2 regions of the Cryobacterium sp. TMT1-3 genome follow, and region 1 is predicted to be linked to the other one. Evidence: predicted binding sites of a transcription regulator. Region 1 holds the regulator's gene; the other holds the start of a gene.

The links. The regulator LexA, encoded in region 1, represses DNA repair genes until DNA is damaged. The targets are predictions, from matches to a motif close to TCGAACANNTGTTCGA.
Region 2: a site for LexA is predicted at 2,140-2,155, ahead of E3O25_RS06125 (HNH endonuclease signature motif containing protein). Genes of this name have one in related genera too.

What each region holds. Positions count from the first base shown of each region.
Region 1 covers NZ_SOFW01000021.1:40,868-44,276, forward strand. The annotation lists gene E3O25_RS07030 (histidinol-phosphate transaminase) at 1-330, opposite strand, end outside; gene E3O25_RS07035 (LysM peptidoglycan-binding domain-containing protein) at 450-869, opposite strand; gene lexA (transcriptional repressor LexA) at 1,158-1,865, shown strand; gene metE (5-methyltetrahydropteroyltriglutamate--homocysteine S-methyltransferase) at 1,961-3,409, opposite strand, start outside.
Region 2 covers NZ_SOFW01000020.1:94,502-97,910, reverse strand. The annotation lists gene E3O25_RS06130 (uracil-DNA glycosylase) at 1-123, opposite strand, end outside; gene E3O25_RS06125 (HNH endonuclease signature motif containing protein) at 280-1,866, opposite strand; partial or broken gene E3O25_RS17425 (TIGR03557 family F420-dependent LLM class oxidoreductase) at 2,425-3,390, opposite strand.

The DNA of each region.
Region 1 (3,409 bases):
CAGGCTCCGTCCGGGGCCGCCGAAAGCCTGGAGTACCTGCTGGAGCACTTCATTGGAGCCGTTGGCGGCCCAGATGTTCTCCGCCGCCAGTCCGTGGCCAAGATACTGGGCGAGCGCCTCGCGCAGGGCGGTGAACTCGCGGTCGGGGTACCGGTTCACCGAGCGGATGGCGTCGGCCAGGCCGGCGAGGATATCGCGGACGACCGCGTCTGGAATAGCGTGCGTGTTCTCGTTGACGTTCAGAGCCACCGGCACGTGTAGCTGCGGAGCACCGTACGGGGTCAGGCCTTGCAGGTTGGTGCGGAGCGGAAGATCATCGAGGCTGGTCACACCCTCCATGCTACGACCCTGTGTTGCTGCCCAGCGCTCCTCTGTTCCTGGCAGCTCAAGTACTGTTCAGCTCACGTACTGGACTACTCAAGTACTGGACTGCTCAAGTACTGATCGATTCAGGAGTCGGCGGGGATCTCCAGGCGCTGGCCGGGCTGCAGGGTTTCCACGGAGAGGGCGTTCAGACGTTTGATATCGGCGACCACGTCGCGCGGGTCCTCCGACGGTGAGATCTCTTCGGCGAGGTCCCACAGGGTCTGGCCGGGATCGACCGTGATGAATCGGGCGGAACCGACGTCGGTCGGCGAATAGGCCAGGGTGGCAACGATTCCCGAGTCGGTCGTGTACGACATGACGTCGATACCCGTGGCCGAGTCCGATGCGCCGGCCGCTCCCCCATTGACGGCGAAGGCGAGGGCACCGAGCACGAGCGGGACGGCAGCGAGGGTCGTGAGCACCGCTCGCCCACGACGAGTGAGGCGAAGTCGGGTGACGGGGGCGTCGTCGGATGATACTGCGGGTACACATGCTGTGGTCATGTCAAACCTCCGGGGTTGGCGGGCTGCGAGTCTCGTATCCGGCCCTCGGCCGGGAGGACCGGATGCGAAACTATGTTCCGAATATAACTTCGAACAATCGAACATGCAAGCTTTTTCTGGTCTTCGCCCGAAATTTCACACAACACACTCGAATAAGTGTTTGTTTCAGGGCGAAGAACTGGATAAACTTTCGATAGAACAATTGCTTGATTTACACTCAACCAGACACCACCGACATTCCCGTGAAGCACGACTTCAGGCCAGGCGGGACCGACTCCAGAAGGGCAGATCGTGACACAAAACACCGGCGCTACCCGCGACAAGGGCGGCACAAGGCGCCGCAAGAGTTTGAGCCAACGCCAGCTCGCTATCCTCGACGTAATTCAGCGTTCGGTGAGCTCGCGCGGCTACCCGCCGAGCATGCGAGAGATCGGCGATGCGGTCGGACTCGCTTCGCTGTCGAGCGTGACCCACCAACTCAATCAGCTCGAGCTCAGCGGTTATCTGCGCCGCGACCCGAATCGCCCGCGGGCACTTGAAGTGCTCATCGAGATCCAGCGCGCCCCCGAAGACGCCGGCACCGGCGACCAGGACAGCTTTCACCCGGGCGTGCAGGTCGGCGATGCGGCGATGGTCCCCCTGGTCGGCCGCATCGCTGCCGGCATCCCGATCACGGCCGACCAGCAAATCGACGAGATCTTTCCGCTGCCCCGCCAGCTTGTGGGCCAGGGCGAGCTGTTCATGCTCAAGGTCGTCGGGGAGTCCATGATCGACGCTGCGATTTGTGACGGTGACTGGGTCGTCGTGCGGCAACAGAAGACCGCGGAAAACGGCGAGATCGTTGCGGCCATGCTCGACAACGAGGCCACCGTCAAGGTCTTGCGCAAGCGCGACGGCCACACCTGGCTCCTTCCGCGCAACAGCAACTTCGAACCGATTGTCGGCGACTTTGCCGACATCCTCGGCAAAGTCGTCGCGGTGTTGCGCTCGGTGTAATCCTGATTGCACGCCCCGGTGTCGTACGACAGAGGCTCGATCGCCAACGGGTGATCGGGCCTCTGTCGTCCCTGCGACCGCGTCAGGCGCTGGCGCTAGGCATTGACCCTGATACCGCGGCGTTCGCGCACCCGCCGCGTCGCCGCGAGCATGTTATGCAGCGACTGCACGGTCTCGTCGTAGCCGCGCGTCTTCAGCCCGCAGTCCGGGTTTACCCAGACCTGGCGCTCGGGAATGGATTTCAAGGCGGTGTCGAGCAGCGTCGTCAGCTCGTCGATGCTCGGCACCCGGGGCGAGTGGATGTCATAGATGCCGGCGCCGATACCGTGGTCGAACCTACCGGCCTCGATCTCCTGCACCACCTCCATCCGTGACCGGGCCGCTTCGATGCTCGTCACGTCGGCGTCGAGGTTGCGAATGGCTTCGATGACGACGCCGAATTCGGAATAGCAGAGGTGCGTGTGAATTTGGGTCGCATCCGCTACCCCGGCCGTGGCGAGCCGAAAAGCACCGACCGACCAGTCCAGATAGCTGGCGTGGTCTTTCTGCTTGAGGGGCAGCAGCTCGCGCAGAGCTGGCTCGTCGACCTGAACGATTTGGATGCCGGCGGCCTCGAGGTCGCCGATCTCATCCCGCAGGGCGAGGGCCACCTGGCGGGCGGTTTCGCCGAGCGGTTGGTCGTCGCGCACGAAGGACCAGGCCAGGATGGTCACCGGCCCGGTGAGCATGCCCTTGACCGGCTTCGCGGTGAGGCTTTGCGTGTACACGGACCAGTCCACCGTGATCGGCGCCGGTCGCGACACATCACCCCACAGAATGGATGGCCGAGTACAGCGACTGCCGTAGGACTGAACCCAGCCATTTTCGGTCACGGCGAACCCGTCAAGGTTTTCCGCGAAGTACTGCACCATGTCGTTGCGTTCCGGTTCGCCGTGCACGAACACGTCGAGTCCGATCTCTTCCTGCAGTGCAACGACACGGCCAATCTCGGCGCGCATCAGATCGCGGTAGTCGCCGGCGCTCAGCGCGCCCGTGAGATACCGGGCGCGTGCGCGGCGAATGTCGGCGGTCTGCGGGAACGATCCGATCGTCGTCGTCGGTAGCGACGGCAGCTGCAACGCCGCCTCCTGCGCCTCCAGGCGATCGGCGTAGGCGCCACGGGTGAAGTCAACGTCGGTCAGGGCTGCGGCACGGGTACGTACGGCGCCGTCGCGTACGCCCGGAGCGCTGCGTCGCGCCGACAGGGCGGCCTCGGTCTCGGCCAGCGGCACCGCAATGGCGTCACGCCCGGCAGTGAGACCGAACGCGAGGGCGGCGACCTGGCCCACTTTCTGGTCGGCGAAGGCCAGCCAGCTGGTCAGCTCGCCCGGTAGCGAGGTCTCATCGAAGACGTCGTGCGGCACGTGCAGCAGCGAGGTGGAGGTGGAGACGGTGACCGAGTCTGACAACGCGCGTACGCTCTCGGCGGTCTCGAAAGCAGCGGCGAGGTCGCCGCGCCACACGTTATGGCCGTCGATCACGCCGGCGACGAGGGTCTTGCCGGC
Region 2 (3,409 bases), on a different contig from region 1:
GGGAACCCAGAGTTCGGCCGTGCGGATCTCGTCGATGTAATCATTGATCGGTTTGATGTGCGGATCGTAGCGGTGCTGCCACTGGTCTGCGCGATAGTTCTCGTCTCTCATGCGTCGGCTCATGGGGCGACCGTACCCGGGTTGCCGCGGTTGTCGAGGATTCCCGTGGGACGCTTCTTTGTCGCGGGTTGCTGGCCCGCTTTCAGCAGGCGAGCATCCGTTTGGGTGGCCAGTTTGCGGTCGAAGGTGTAGAGCGAATGCGCTCGGAGGAGAAGGACCCTAGAACGGTTGGGGGTCAGGGTCTCCGGAATTGTCGGTGTTCCAGACGGATGTCCACAAGTTGGGCGGGGGTGGTGCCGGTGCGGTCGGCGGAGGTGGTGCTGGCGCGGTTTGTTGTAGGCGGGGGCTGATTCGGGTGGCGGGGTCGGTGGCGTAGTGCTTGCCGGCGGGGCTGGTCCAGTGGAGGGTGCCGTCAGGGTCGGCGACAACCTTCCATTCACTGAAGTGTTTGAGGTTGTGGTGGGCTGGGGAGAGGAAGTGGAGGTTGGTGGCGGTGGTGGGGCCGCCGAATTGTTTGTCGATGGTGTGGTCGAGGTCGCTGTGGCCGGCGGAGCGGTTGCAGCCGGGGAAGCGGCAGCTTCCGTCGCGCAGGCGGAGGTATTTCTTTAGTGCGGCGGGTACGCGGAAGGGTTCGGCACTGACGTCGAGGACGATGCCGGTGTGTGGGTGGGTCAGGACGCGCAGGAAGCTCGTCGCGGTGCCGGCCAGCTTGCGGGCGGTTTCGGGGTCGATCGGCCCGTAGCCTTCGAGTTCGCCGGGCTCTTCACTCTTACCCATCAGGGTGAGCACCGGCACGGTGATGTTGACGTTCGCGGTGAGCCCGGCGCCGAGGCCGCTGCCGGTGACGCCCTGCTGAAGCAGGTCAACGGCCACATCAGCGCGTAACTGGCTGAGGGTGCGGGGTTCGTCGGGGCCTTGCAGGCTGATGGCGGCGTCGGTGACGCGGGTGTAGACGGCCTGGAGGTCGTCGCCGGCAGCACGCAGCCACAGCGTGGCCATGCCGTCGTTATCGGGGAAGAACAGCACCTTGCGATCGGACAGGCACTTGGCGCGGCGCACGGTGATGCTGTCGGGGTGGAACCGTTCCCGCAATTTGCGGGCCTTGCCCTCGAACTGCGTTGGCGTGAGGCGCTTGGCGTGCGGCAGCAGCACCGCCTCCAATTCGGCGCGAGCGGGCCGGGGCACGGAACCGAGCTGGTCGAGCACCCGGCGGGCGTGGCGCAGGGAGATCTCTCCGGTGCGGAGTGCGGTAAGAGTATCGGGCCGCTCCACCACTAGTTGGCGGCTCTCCTGCAGCAGCCCGGACGCGGTACCGCCCGGGATGCGCAGCGCGCACGCCATCTCCGCCACGAGGCCCTGCTGCGCGGCGAAGGTCGCATCCCAGTCGTGCTCGTGGCCCGGCCCGGACAGGGGCCGGCCGGTTTCGGCAGTGTTAGTCGTGTAGTCCCACGCCTCGGTGAGAACCTCAGCCTTGCTCGCCTGCGCCCAGCCGATGATCTTCTCGAAGAAGAGCACCCGGTCAACGAACTGCGCCTGATGCCGCTGGAACGGACTCAAGTCATCGGCCAGGCTGCCATCGGCCAGACTGCCATTGGCCGGACTGCCGTCGGCCAGACTGCCGTTGGCCGGACTGCCGTCGGCCGGAAGCGGCGGGCCCGGTTCGTCGTCACTGTCGTGCTCCGTGCGCAGGTACTCGGCGTAGAGGAACTCCTCCCGCAGGTCATCATCGAACAAGCCCGCGGGCGGCACGGCGGCGAACACCTCGGTCAGGTCCAGGCCGGCCGGAATGGGCGGGCCATCAGGCATCTCACGGCGACAGGACTCCGGGCCGACACATTCCGGACCGACAAGGTCTGCTAGGAAGGGGTCGGTGCCGAAGGGCTCCGTCGACGTCTTCGAGGGCGTCGTACAGAGCGAACTGACCGAGCCCCTCGGCAATTTCGACGCGCCAGTCGGCCTGGCACTGTGCCCAGAACGCCTCGAACTCGACGCGCTCCGCAGGTGTGGAAGGTGGATAGCCGTGACAAGCGAAGAACGGATCGACCGGGCCTCGCTTGGGGGTGTCGCCGCTCTGGCTCATAGAACAAGTGTACCAAGTCCCGCCCCTGAAGTCGAGCGATTCTCACATCTATTGAGATCTCCATGCGAAACTGAATTCGCACGGACAGTTCCTTTTACGAGACCAGTGAGCGTTGCCCCTCGGTCCGGAGCGGGCCACTTTTCTCAAAGTTCACAACGACCTGAAAGGAAATCGGGAGTGCCTGATTGCCATTCGGTAGTGCGGTCACTAGGCGGTCGTCAGCAGGCGGGCATCCGTTTGGCTAGCCAGTTTGCGGTTGTCGAACAAGACCGCTCGACGGCCCGTCATCGGCTGCTCGCCGACACCAGCCGCGGCCGGAGCGTGCGCTCGAAGAAGTCGAAGAAGCCAGCTTGGTCAGGCCCGGCATTCATGAGGGCAACGTGGTCGAAGCCGGCATCCGTGAACTGCCCGATCACCTCGAGGTGCCGTTCCACGTCGGGGCCGCAGGCGAACTGCTCGCGGATGTCTTGCTCACGTACCGTGCCGGCTGCGGCTTCGAAATTGACCGGGTTGGGCAATTCAGCCATGACCTTCCAGCCGGTGACCGACCAAGCGTTCGTCGTGTGGGCCGCCGTCACGGCTGCCTCTTCGGTGCGGGCCCAAGCGAGGGGAGCCTCGCAGAACAGCGGCCCGGTGCCGCTGGCAGCACGATAGCCGTCGACCAGCTCACGCTTCGGCTCCACCGCGAAGAGGCCATCGCCGTGTTTGACCGCCAGCTCGACGGAGCTTGGTCCACTCACGGCCACGGTCATGGTTGGCGCTGTGTCGGGCAGGTCGAAGATTCGGGCGTCTTCGAGCTTGAGGTAGCGACCGTCGTAGTTTTGCTAGCCGCCCTTTTAGAGCAGCCGGATGATGTCGAGTGCCTCGTCGAACATGGCGTGACGCTCGTGCACGCCGGGGAATCCACGACCGACGATGTGCTCGTTGAGCCGTTCACCCGATCCGACGCCGAGGGTGAATCGACCGTCGGAGAGCAGCGCGAGCGTGGCGGCGGCCTGGGCGATGATCGCCGGGTGGTACCGCACGCTCGGGCAGGTGACACCGGTGGCGATTTCGAGTGTCGTGGTCTTCGCCGCGATCGCGCTCAGCACATTCCAGACGAACGGTGAGTGCCCCTGGGCTTCGACCCAGGGATGAAAGTGATCACTCATCTCTACAAAATCAAATCCGACCTGTTCGGCGCGCGCAGCCTGGCGTACGAGTTCCTGCGGCCCGAAGCTCTCGGCGATCAGCTTGTATCCGATTCTCATTCCCGAACAATATGCAGGT